Regions from separate parts of the Secundilactobacillus sp. MJ173 genome, predicted to be linked through region 1. Evidence: predicted binding sites of a transcription regulator. Region 1 holds the regulator's gene; each other region holds the start of a gene.
What was found. Region 1 encodes CtsR, which represses protease genes until heat stress. Its sites were predicted from a motif close to TTGGTCAAAAAAGGTCAAANA; they were not measured.
Positions count from the first base shown of each region.

Region 2: the regulator CtsR is predicted to act here: its motif matches at 2,286-2,306, upstream of AC6H04_RS09320 (ATP-dependent Clp protease proteolytic subunit).
Region 3: the regulator CtsR is predicted to act here: its motif matches at 1,979-1,999, upstream of AC6H04_RS10310 (ATP-dependent Clp protease ATP-binding subunit).

Region 1 is NZ_BAAKGN010000030.1:27,881-31,958, reverse strand. Features, by position in the region: tRNA gene AC6H04_RS04845 (tRNA-Leu) at 15-96, shown strand; tRNA gene AC6H04_RS04840 (tRNA-Thr) at 125-197, shown strand; tRNA gene AC6H04_RS04835 (tRNA-Gly) at 202-273, shown strand; tRNA gene AC6H04_RS04830 (tRNA-Leu) at 290-375, shown strand; tRNA gene AC6H04_RS04825 (tRNA-Arg) at 397-470, shown strand; tRNA gene AC6H04_RS04820 (tRNA-Pro) at 495-568, shown strand; gene AC6H04_RS04815 (CtsR family transcriptional regulator) at 992-1,459, shown strand; gene AC6H04_RS04810 (ATP-dependent Clp protease ATP-binding subunit) at 1,477-3,963, shown strand.
Region 2 is NZ_BAAKGN010000060.1:56,708-60,785, reverse strand. Features, by position in the region: gene AC6H04_RS09330 (amino acid permease) at 1-522, opposite strand, end outside; gene mmuM (homocysteine S-methyltransferase) at 652-1,572, shown strand; gene AC6H04_RS09320 (ATP-dependent Clp protease proteolytic subunit) at 1,623-2,216, opposite strand; gene AC6H04_RS09315 (sulfite exporter TauE/SafE family protein) at 2,494-3,210, shown strand; tRNA gene AC6H04_RS09310 (tRNA-Arg) at 3,271-3,342, opposite strand; gene AC6H04_RS09305 (sugar-binding transcriptional regulator) at 3,589-4,078, shown strand, end outside.
Region 3 is NZ_BAAKGN010000064.1:42,829-46,906, forward strand. Features, by position in the region: gene AC6H04_RS10295 (glycosyltransferase family 4 protein) at 1-774, opposite strand, end outside; gene AC6H04_RS10300 (phosphocarrier protein HPr) at 1,081-1,347, opposite strand; gene ykzS (protein YkzS) at 1,518-1,709, opposite strand; gene AC6H04_RS10310 (ATP-dependent Clp protease ATP-binding subunit) at 2,048-4,078, shown strand, end outside.

The sequences.
Region 1 (4,078 bases):
ACCAGTATCACCATGCGGGTGTGGCGGAACTGGCAGACGCGCTAGATTTAGGTTCTAGTGTCTTACGACGTGGGGGTTCGAGTCCCTTCACCCGCATTACATTTAAATAGCAACATTCACTTTCGCCGACTTAGCTCAGTTGGCAGAGCATCTCACTAGTAATGAGGAGGTCGGAGGTTCGAATCCTCTAGTCGGCATTGTGCGGAAGTAGTTCAGTGGTAGAACATCACCTTGCCATGGTGGGGGTCGCGGGTTCGAATCCCGTCTTCCGCTTTTAACGTTTGTTCCTGCCGGGGTGGCGGAATTGGCAGACGCACAGGACTTAAAATCCTGCGGTCAGTGATGACCGTACCGGTTCGATCCCGGTCCTCGGCATTTTTAATTTAATATTATTTTGCACCCATAGCGCAACTGGATAGAGTGTCTGACTACGAATCAGAAGGTTGTAGGTTCGACTCCTACTGGGTGCATTTTTGTTGCTTTCATACAACAAACGGGAAGTAGCTCAGCTTGGTAGAGCACTACGTTCGGGACGTAGGGGTCGCAGGTTCAAATCCTGTTTTCCCGATTTACGACCGAACGTTGGGGGTCATCAGAAATGATGACCTCTTTTTTTGTGCGGTGATCCTAGCACCTAAGCAGATCAGGTGGTATTCCCATAGTTTCAAGGGGCTATCACCTGATTTTGTTTAGATGGCCGAAATCTGATTTGTGCAGCTGAATTTGACTCATAGACTCTTCGCATGAGGCTTTAACGGGAGTTTTATTGACGAATGCTTTATAATGGAGATAGCCAAATAAATAATTTGAAGTATTAGTCGTGAGGTCCAAAAAACCTTTATTATAGGTAGAAACTTTTTCGGTTTGAAAAAAATTGATCATTTGGGCGATAAATTAAAGTTTAAACCTTTGCAATTTCACCAAACATTCGTATAATGAAAGTCAACATTAGTCAAACATGATTGCTAAGTTGGTGAATGGAGGGAGTAGCGTGCAAAATCAAAATATTTCCGATATTATTGAGCAGTACCTGAAGGAGATTTTGTCGGATACGGAGCACGTGGAAATTCGCCGATCTGAAGTTGCGGATTTGTTCAATGTGGTGCCGTCACAAATTAACTATGTGATTAAGACCCGGTTTACCTTATCCAACGGTTATTTAGTGGAGAGTAAACGAGGCGGTGGCGGCTATATTCGAATCGAAAAGGTTAACCTATTAGATGATACCGATGTTTTAGATTCATTGATTGAAACAATTGGTGATTCAATTGGGCAACGTGATGGTTATGCCGTGGTTCAGGGACTTTATGAGAGTGGTGTGATTGGCCGAAGAGAGGCTAACATTATTTTAACCATCTTGAGTAAGGATACCTTGCAAATGGAAAACCGTGCGGAAGAGAACGGCTTGAGGGCGCGTATTTTAGTGAGTATCTTAAAACATCTACGCTATGAGAGCTAAGAAAGTGAGGAAATTACATGGATAATCTTTTTACCCCCAGTGCAAAGAGCGTCTTGGCATTAGCCCAAGAACAGGCGAAGTACTTTAAGCACCAAGCTGTTGGCACAGAGCACTTACTTTTAGCACTCACAATTGAAAAAAATGGGATTGCAAACAAGGTGTTACAGCAATTTTCCATTAGTGAAGATGATGTGCGTGAAGAAATTGAACGCTTCACAGGTTATGGCACCCTTAATAACGTTGATAAGGATACCTATTTGCCATATTCACCAAAGGCAAAGGACATGCTTTCCGTTGCTGGCGAAGAAGCTAAGCGAATTGGTGCCACGAAGATTGGCACGGAACATTTATTGCTTGCCTTACTGAGCGATGAAACGATTCTTTCCTCACGAATTTTAATGAATTTAAACATTGATTTAGCTCAGGCACGCAAGGTAATCTTGCGTAAGCTGGGCGTTACTGAAAACCAGGATAAGCGCCGCAGTCAACGTGGACGCAAGCAACAGGGCGGCACGCCTACATTGGATTCATTGGCACGTGATTTAACTCAGTTAGCACGTGACGACCGGATGGATCCAACGGTTGGCCGTAACAACGAAGTTCGGCGTGTGATTCAGATTTTGAGTCGCCGGACGAAGAATAATCCGGTTCTGATTGGCGAGCCCGGCGTTGGTAAAACTGCCATTGCTGAAGGCTTAGCACAACGGATCGTTAAGGGCGATGTCCCAGAAGACATGCAAAACAAGCGGTTAATGGCGCTGGATATGGGCTCATTAGTTGCTGGTACTAAGTATCGTGGTGAATTCGAAGACCGCTTGAAGAAAGTAATCGAAGAAATCTACAACGATGGTGAAGTGATTCTCTTCATTGATGAATTACACACCTTGATTGGTGCCGGTGGTGCTGAAGGGGCCATCGATGCCTCAAACATTTTGAAGCCTGCTTTAGCACGTGGCGAACTTCAAACAATCGGTGCAACGACGCTTGATGAATACCAAAAGTACATCGAGTCTGATGCTGCCCTTGAACGGCGGTTTGCAACTGTTCAAGTTGACGAACCGACTGAAGACGAAACCATTGAGATTTTGAAGGGGTTACGTCCGCGGTACGAACAACATCACAAGGCTAACATTACTGATGATGCGTTGGAGCAAGCCGTTAAGTTATCGACTCGCTACATTACAGACCGTTACTTACCTGATAAGGCAATTGATTTGATGGATGAAGCAGCTGCCAAGGTTCGTATCAGTCAGATGGACAAGCCAAATAACCAGACTAAGCAGGAAGCCAAACTTTCAGATTTGTCTGATCAACGTGAAGCTGCCATTCTTGATCAGCGTTTTGAAGAAGCTGCCAAGATTCGCGAACAGGAAATTGCGTTGAAGGATAAGCTGGATAAGAAGGCTGAGAAACAAGCTGAAGCTGGTAAGAAGTACAGCTTGAATGTCACTGGCGAAGACGTCGCTGAAGTGGTTTCAGAGTGGACTGGCGTACCAACGACGCAACTTAACCGAACTGAACAAGAACGGTTAGTTAACCTGGAAGGTATTTTGCACAAACGGGTGGTTGGCCAAGAGGAAGCTGTTTCCGCAGTTTCTCGAGCTATTCGTCGAGCCCGTTCTGGTTTGAAAGATCCGAACCGGCCAATTGGTTCATTCATGTTCTTGGGTCCTACTGGTGTTGGGAAGACTGAACTTGCTAAGGCTTTGGCTGAAGCAATGTTTGGTTCTGAAGACAACATGATCCGGGTTGATATGAGTGAATACATGGAGAAGTACTCAACTAGTCGTTTGATTGGTTCAGCACCTGGTTACGTGGGCTACGATGAAGGTGGCCAATTAACTGAGAAAGTTCGTCAAAAACCATACTCAGTTGTCTTATTTGATGAAGTTGAAAAAGCTCACCCGGACGTCTTTAATCTGTTGCTTCAAGTTCTGGATGACGGCTATTTAACTGATTCGAAGGGGCGTAAAGTTGACTTTAGAAACACCATTTTGATCATGACCTCGAACTTGGGTGCAACCAGACTACGGGATGAAAAGACCGTGGGCTTCGCTGCTAAAGATAAGTCCGGCGACTACGCTGCTATGGCGGATACCATTCGGGAAACGTTGAAGCAGAGTTTCCGGCCAGAGTTTTTGAACCGGATCGATGAAGTGGTTATTTTCCACAGCCTTGTAAAGAAGGAACTTCACCAAATCGTCAAGTTGATGGCTAAAACGGTGACTGATCGTGTTAAGGCTCAAGGCATCGATATTAAGATTACACCGGCTGCAATCGATGTGATTGCGGATGCCGGGTTCGATCCTGAGTACGGTGCACGGCCGATTCGTCGGGCATTACAGACTAAAGTGGAAGATCGCTTGAGTGAAGCGATGCTTTCGGGTGAAATTAAGACGGGTAACATGGTCACTTTAGGTGCCAGTCGCGGTAAGATTACCGTTAATGTTAAACAACCAGAAAAGGCCGAAACTAAGACCAACGAAACTGTTGGCAGTAAGTAAGGCTATCGGATAAACGCAAACAGGCTGATGGATTGTCTTTGTTGACGATTCATCAGCCTGTTTTTTATGTCATCTCAACCAGTATCATTACCGTAACAGGGGGATTCGTGATAAA
Region 2 (4,078 bases), on a different contig from region 1:
TGCATGTTGATAACCCTTAATATGAATGGCGCCAAAGATGGCTAGTCCACCTAAAATGATGAAGAGAATAATCGCGATCACTTTAATACTAGAGAACCAAAACTCAGTGTTGGCAAAGAATTTAACCGACATGGCGTTGGAAACAAAAATAACGACCATGAACAAAGCACTCCAGATCCATGTGGGTGAGTGAGGGAACCACTTACTCATAATGAGGCCAGCTGCAGTAAACTCGGATCCCAACGCCACCGTCCATGTGAGCCAGTAAAGAATAGCAACGGTAAATCCCGTTCCGTGGCCAATAAAACGGTCAGCGTAAACGTGAAAGGAGCCGGTTTGCGGCATGGCAACTGATAGTTCTCCTAGGCACAGCATGACCAGGTAAACTACGACGGCGCCAATGCCATAAGCTAAGATCGTGCCAATTGGGCCTGCTTCGTGGATCGTGTAACCGGAACTTAAGAAGAGCCCTGTACCAATGACACCGCCTAGAGAAATCATAAATAAGTGGCGTGCTGTCATTTTACGTTCAAGGGTGGTATGTGTTTTTTTCTCCAAATTTTCATTCCTCCATAATTGCAAACCAACGAGAATTAGAATAACATTAAAAAATATGGGTACGCAAGTCTAAATATGAGAGGATTATCATAAATGAGTAGAATTAACTTTGATCGACCACTTGTTATTGATGGTGCAATGGCAACTGAACTTGAAAAAAGGGGTGTTGAAACAAACAATGCCCTGTGGTCAGCGATGGCGCTGATTCATAATCCTGATGCTGTTATTGCGGTACATAAAAGCTACTTTGAAGCCGGCGCTAACGTGGCAATTACGGATAGTTACCAAGCAAACTTACCCGCGTTTGAAGCGGCTGGACTATCGGTTACTGAGAGTCGACGGTTAATTTCCGAGTCGGTCCGTTTAGCACAACGAGCACGGGACGAATATCGAGAAGAATCTCAGTCAAAGCGTCCGTTGTTGATTGCTGGCAGCGTTGGGCCTTACGGTGCGTATTTGGCTGATGGTAGCGAATATACCGGTAAATATCAATTAACGAAGCAGCAGTATCAGGATTTTCACCGGGAACGGATGCAGATACTGGCAACAGCTGGTGCGGACTTATTTGCCTTTGAGACGCAGCCTAACTTCGAGGAAACTCAGGCGTTAGTTGACTTGTTAGAAAATGAATTTCCGGAAATGTCAGCATGGGTATCGTTTAGCGTGAATCAAAAGGGGCAGCTATGCGATGGGACTTCATTAAGCCAAGCTGTGGCGTATTTTGAAAGCCATCCGCAAGTGGCCGCTATTGGTATCAACTGCACGGCAATGACAAATATTGAAAAACTGGTTAAACAGGTGGCAGGGGTAACCAGCAAACCGATTATTGTTTACCCTAACAATGGCGATATCTATGATCCAGTGACTAAAACCTGGCAGACAGTACCCGATGCACCCGTGTTTAGGGATTTGGTACCAAAATGGCAGGTGGCTGGTGCCAGTTTAATCGGTGGCTGCTGTCGAACTACACCGACGGATATTTCGCAAATTGCGACAGCAATAACTAGAGACTAAAAAAGACGAACTCGGATGAGTTCGTCTTTTGTATTACGGGTTTAAACCGATTATTTACGGTCTTTAGAACTGGTCATGATTGAATCAATCAAACCGTAGTCAACAGCTTCTTGAGCCGTTAAGTAATGGTCACGTTCAGTATCAGCATTAACCCGTTCAATTGGTTGACCGGAGTTATCTGATAAGATCTGGTTGATCATTTTACGAGCCTTTAAAATTTCTTCGGCCGCAATTTCAATTTCAGTTTGTTGACCTTGTGCACCACCTGATGGTTGGTGAATCAAGACTTGTGAGTGTGGCAATGCGAAACGCTTGCCTTTGGTACCAGAAGATGCCAAGACACTAGCCATTGAAGCTGCCATACCAGTAACGATAGTTTGCACGTCAGATTGGATAAAGTTCATGGTATCGTAAATTGCCATACCTGAAGTGATCACACCACCTGGTGAGTTGATGTAAAGGTAAATATCCTTTGTTGAATCTTGCGCATCCAGGAACAATAGTTGAGCGATAATAGCGTTAGCCATATCGTCTTCGATTGCACCGGAAAGCATAATGATTCTGTCCTTTAATAGGCGAGAGTAAATATCATAAGCACGTTCGCCGCGGGAAGATTGTTCAATAACCGTTGGGACTAAGTTCATAGCTTTGCAGCCTCCTTATGATCGTAAGTTTATTAGTCTGTTTGACTAACTGATTTGTAGTTTAACCTAAAGGTCAAAAAAGGTCAAACAAAATCACTTGGTTCATGAAAGTCTCATTGTTAGCCCGACACCAAAACTTAGGATACCATATTTTGAACAGATTGACTGAATAACGTGCTTGGTTATGATGCTATTAATTGTATGAATCTTATTGACACGGGTTTAAGAGATTATCATACTTAATGGTAAATTTGTTTGTCTACAAGGGGGGAAGTTCATGACGTGGCTGCTAGTTATTTTACCAGCGTTACTTGCTGGTTTGATTCAAGGCTTAACAGGGTTTGGTGCTGTGATTATTATGATGATCTTTTTTCCGTCAATTTTACCAATGGCACAGGCGGCTGGTATTGGCGGGATTATTATGTTACTAAGTGAAATTTCGTTAGTGGTTCACTATCGTCATCATTTTAAACTAAAACGCGTATTGTCCGCGTTTATTGTTTATGCTGTGGTGGCAACTTGGTCAGTGCATTTAGGTCTGGTACTGAATACGCACGTTTTGCGTATAATGTTAGGGCTATTATTGATTGCACTAAGTATTTATTTCCTGATTTCTAAAAAGGCGGGAAGTCGGCAGTATCCCTGGTATATTGCAATTTTATTTATGATTATTTCGGGTTTCTTTAACGGTTTATTTGGTATTGGCGGTCCGCTCATGGCACTGTATTTTTTGTCTCGCTCTAAATCCGTGCCTGAATATATTGCCAATATTCAAGGGTTCTTTCTAATTGATGGCTTCTATATTACTGGTGTTCGAGTCACCAGTGGGATTCTGGGAACTCATGTTATTCCATACATATTAGTCGGCATGGTAGGCGCGACTGTCGGAACGATGATTGCGTCTCGATTATCAACTCGATGGGATCTGGCAACGATCAAGCCATGGATTTACCGGTTTATTGGGCTGGCTGGTTTTTACTACCTGCTATTTTAATGAGAGTACAAAAACAGGATACCGTTAAATCGGTATCCTGTTTGTTTGACGTTACATTTATGCGCCCGGAGGGAATCGAACCCCCATTTCAAGAACCGGAATCTTACGTGCGATCCATTACACTACGGGCGCATATCAGTTACATTTCAACACTAGAATACTATACCTGAATTTGCATATAAATACAAGGGGTAATCTCAGAATGAATCTAGTCCGACTTAAAAAAAGTTGTGCGTGTATTTGCAATTGGATAGGCTCCCTGCTATAATCTGAAATGTGGGTAAAGATAAGTACCCATTAATTTTTGGCCTGAATGGGTCACATTACGTCACTACGGGACATAACCTGTCCCATAGGTGGTAGAGAGTTGGTTAAGACATGGACCTTGAGTGGAGATGGGTGAACGCAGTTGTTCCTAAAATGTCCCAGAAACTGCTCAGACGTTATTCGCTGTTGCTGACAGTCAGACAAATGCAGCCGGTTGGTCGTCGTTCATTGGCTGAAAAGATGAACTTGACCGAACGAACTGTGAGAACTGACTTGGATAGCTTAGTCGATACTGGTCTGGTTTCGATGCAGACTAACGGTGCTTGGTTAACGGACGATGGTCAAAAAGCAATCCTTAATCTTCAACCCTTGGTGGCCGATTTAACTGGTCTACGTAAGAAGGAGACGTTGCTTAAGGAGCGGCTTGGCTTACAGGACTGTTTAATTGTTTCTGGTGATTCAGATGAACGTCCAGATGTCAAACAGGCCATGGGTAAAGCAGCTAACGATCTGCTCAGGCAGCAATTACCGATTGGTGAAAGCATTGTTGCCGTCATGGGTGGAACAACGATGGCTGCGGTAGCGGAGACGTTATCATCCA
Region 3 (4,078 bases), on a different contig from region 1:
CCCCAGATCATGACTTTGCTTCTCGAGATCTTCTTTAGCGGGACCATCACCAACAATCATTAAGTAGGCGTTGGGAATGGTTTTTAAAATGGCTGCGAACCCATCGATGAGCTCTTTAATATTTTTCTCATAAGCCACTCGGCTCAACGATAACATCATTGGTGCATCAGCAGGAACGTGGTACTTTTCTCGGACATCAAGTTCGTTTTCATCCGGCTCGTACTGTTCCAGATCAATCCCAGTTGGAATCACCCGAATCGGTGCTTTAACACCGTACTCGCTAAGTTTATCGATGACCCGTTCACTTGGGGCAACAACCCCATCTAAATGGCTACAGAAAGCTAACGTCATCTGCTTAACGTGCACTGGCTTCAAAATTTTACCATTAGCAACATAGTGCAAATAGTCTTCATACATGGTGTGGTACGTATGAATGCACGGAATTTTCATAGCTCGAGCGACAAATTTGCCGATCATCCCCATGGAAAACTCTGTTTGCGTGTGGACAATATCCAAATTCAATTCCTTAGCTAGCTGATAGGCATGCAAAAGGCCCCGAAAGGCAATTCGCCGATCGGTAAATGAAACGAATGGCACACTGGGAAAACGAAAGATGTTGCGTTCATAAACATCTTTCTCCACGTGTGGATCAGTTGTCGTAAAAATGTACACCTGATGCCCTTGTTTTTCCAACTCATGCCGCAGTGTTTTGATTGAAGTTGCCACACCACTCACTTGAGGGAAGTATGTGTCAGTAAATAACCCTATGTTCACGACAAAATCCCCCCTATCATTAATTCCGTTTTCTCGTTGTTGATAATTATATTGGTTAGGTATGTTGATTGCAAGAATAGAAAACCGCACCTGGACAATGGCCGTGAGACTTAAATGAACGAGTTTCTTCAATCAATAACGATAACTTATCCCCCACTGAGGTGCAAGCCCCTTTGCCGTTTCTTAATTTAAAACATAAAAACGGTTCACCAGAAATAAAATATTCTGAGTGAACCGTAGTTGATGTCATTAGCTTACCAAATTGCGGCAAGCCATTACTGATCAGTAAGTATAATTGCAGGAGCTTTAGTCAGTAAGACCTTCAGCCTTCATCGTCTTAGCGACTTCTTCCATAGCTTCAGTCTCATCGTCACCATCAGCAGAGATAGTAACGTCAGTGTTTTGGCCAACACCTAATGACATGACACCCATGATGGACTTCAAGTTGATAGACTTCCCATCATACTCTAAGTTAATGTCTGAATTGAACTTGCTAGCTGCTTGTACTAACAGGGTTGCAGGACGGGCATGAATACCAGCTTCTGCGGTAATCCGAAAGTTGCGCTTTTCCATAATATATCGATCTCCTTTATCTGCTAAAAACAAATTGGGCTACTTTTCATTAGTTTCATAGGTACAGCTTTTATGAAATAAATAGAAAAACACCTTTACACTAAGAGTATCAATTTATCCAAGAAAATACAAGCCGTTGAGAAAAATAATCAACCGCTTACATTGTCTATTTACTGTGTTTGGTCATGGTCATAATGATAAATGATCTTACCGTTTTTCTCAGCGTTACCCACGATCCGCTTACGGGACTCAAATTGCATGTAGGCCGTTTGGAACGCCATGAACTCTGCTGGCTCAACTGTAAATTCATCTAGTTCGCCCGATTTTAGCTGCGCCATCAAATTGGCATAGTCTTCAGCCAAGGCTGTCACCTCCACAGCACGAAAAAATTTAGTCAACATATTGTACCATAACATCTAGGCTGAAGTCAGTTCTTAATAGAAGGCGTAAGCTGCTGAAAAAAATCATTTACCCGAAATTGCCGATTATTCAGTCAAACTGCTTGCAACATCAGCCAAAATGAAGTAAAACATAACTTGAGTTAGCACTCGAGTAGTGATGGTGCTAATTTTATCTCAGAGGTGCGAGCAAATGACTTGCGAAAACACTTGAATATTGTATAATATGTTTAAAGGTCAAGATTGGTCAAACTTTTGATCAGTGACTGATTTGACTACTTTAATAAGAGAGGAGTCAAGATATGCTGTGTCAGAATTGTCATCAACGTGAAGCGACGATTCATTTGTACCTGAATGTGAATGGTCAGCGACAGCAAGTTGATCTTTGTCAAAATTGCTATCAACTTCTAAAAAATCAGCAGAATAACTCTAATCCTGGAAATGGAGGCGCACAAATGGCACAAGATCCATTTGGTTTTGGTAACCTAGATGATATTTTCCGCGCCATGCAAGGCGGTAACCCTAATGGCAATCCTCAAGGCTATCAGCAACAAGTACCACCTACACAACCAAGCGGTCCCCGTAACGGCGGTGGCCAAAATGGTAATGGCAACGGTGGCCTACTAGGACAATACGGGTTAGACCTCACCCAATTAGCCAGTGAAGGCAAGATTGATCCCGTGATTGGCCGTGATCGTGAAATTTCTCGCGTCATCGAAATTTTAAATCGACGAACCAAAAACAACCCCGTTTTAATCGGTGAAGCCGGTGTTGGTAAAACGGCGGTGGTTGAAGGCTTAGCTCAAAAGATCGTCTCCGGTGACGTACCACAAAAACTACAAAATAAGAAGATTATCCGTTTTGACGTGGTTTCCCTGGTTCAAGGAACTGGTATCCGTGGTCAATTTGAACAACGGATGCAGCAGTTAATGAAGGAAGTTACCGATAACCCTAACGTCATCCTCTTTATCGATGAAATCCACGAAATCGTGGGTGCTGGTAATGCTGAAGGCGGTATGGATGCTGGTAACGTCTTAAAACCAGCCCTTGCCCGTGGCGAATTCCAGTTAGTCGGTGCGACAACTTTAAATGAATACCGTGATATTGAAAAGGACCAAGCACTGGCTCGTCGTTTGCAGCCTGTTACTGTAAACGAACCTTCTCCTGAAGAAGCCGTTAAGATTTTAAAGGGTATCCAGAAGAAATACGAAGACTATCACCACGTCCACTATACGGACAGCGCGCTTGAAGCAGCGGTTAAATTATCTGATCGTTACATTCAAGACCGTTTCTTACCTGACAAGGCCATCGACTTACTTGATGAATCAGGTTCTAAGAAGAATTTGACCATTAACGTGGTTGATCCAAAGACCATCGATGATAAAATCAAGTCGGCTGAAGATCAAAAACAGGCCGCTTTAAAACAGGAAGACTACGAAAAAGCCGCTTATTACCGCGATCAAGTTAACAAACTTGAAGAAGCTAAAAAATCACAAACCGGTACCACTTCTTCCGATGACGAACCACAAGTTACCGAGGAAGATATGCAGCGAATTGTTGAAGAAAAGACGGGCATTCCAGTCGGTGAACTTCAAAACAAGGAACAGCAGCAGTTACGTGACTTGGGCAGTTCATTAAAGAGCCACGTGATTGGCCAAGACGATGCCGTAGACAAAGTATCCCGAGCCATTCGTCGTAACCGAATCGGTCTCAATGGAACTGGTCGCCCAATTGGCTCATTCCTATTCGTTGGACCTACTGGTGTTGGTAAAACTGAGTTGGCTAAGCAACTAGCCCGTGAACTTTTCGGTTCAACGGAGGCTATGATCCGGTTTGACATGTCTGAGTACATGGAGCCGCATTCAGTGGCTAAGCTGATTGGTTCGCCTCCTGGCTACGTTGGTTACGAAGAAGCTGGTCAGTTGACTGAACAGGTTCGTCGCCACCCTTACAGCTTGATCCTACTGGACGAAGTTGAAAAAGCCCACCCAGATGTCATGCATATGTTCTTGCAGATCTTGGATGATGGCCGTTTGACTGATTCACAAGGCCGGACGGTTTCCTTCAAGGATACGATCATCATCATGACCTCTAACGCCGGTTCTGGCGATGCTGAAGCAAGCGTTGGGTTTGGTGCTGAAGTTTCTGGCAAGACCCACTCCGTTCTTGATCAATTAACCAACTACTTCAAGCCTGAATTCTTGAACCGGTTTGACGACATCATTGAATTTAACTCCCTCACTAAGGAGAACTTGATGAAGATCGTTGACCTCATGATTACTGATGTTAACGGTATGCTTGCTAACCAAGGCCTGCACGTTCACGTGACTGAA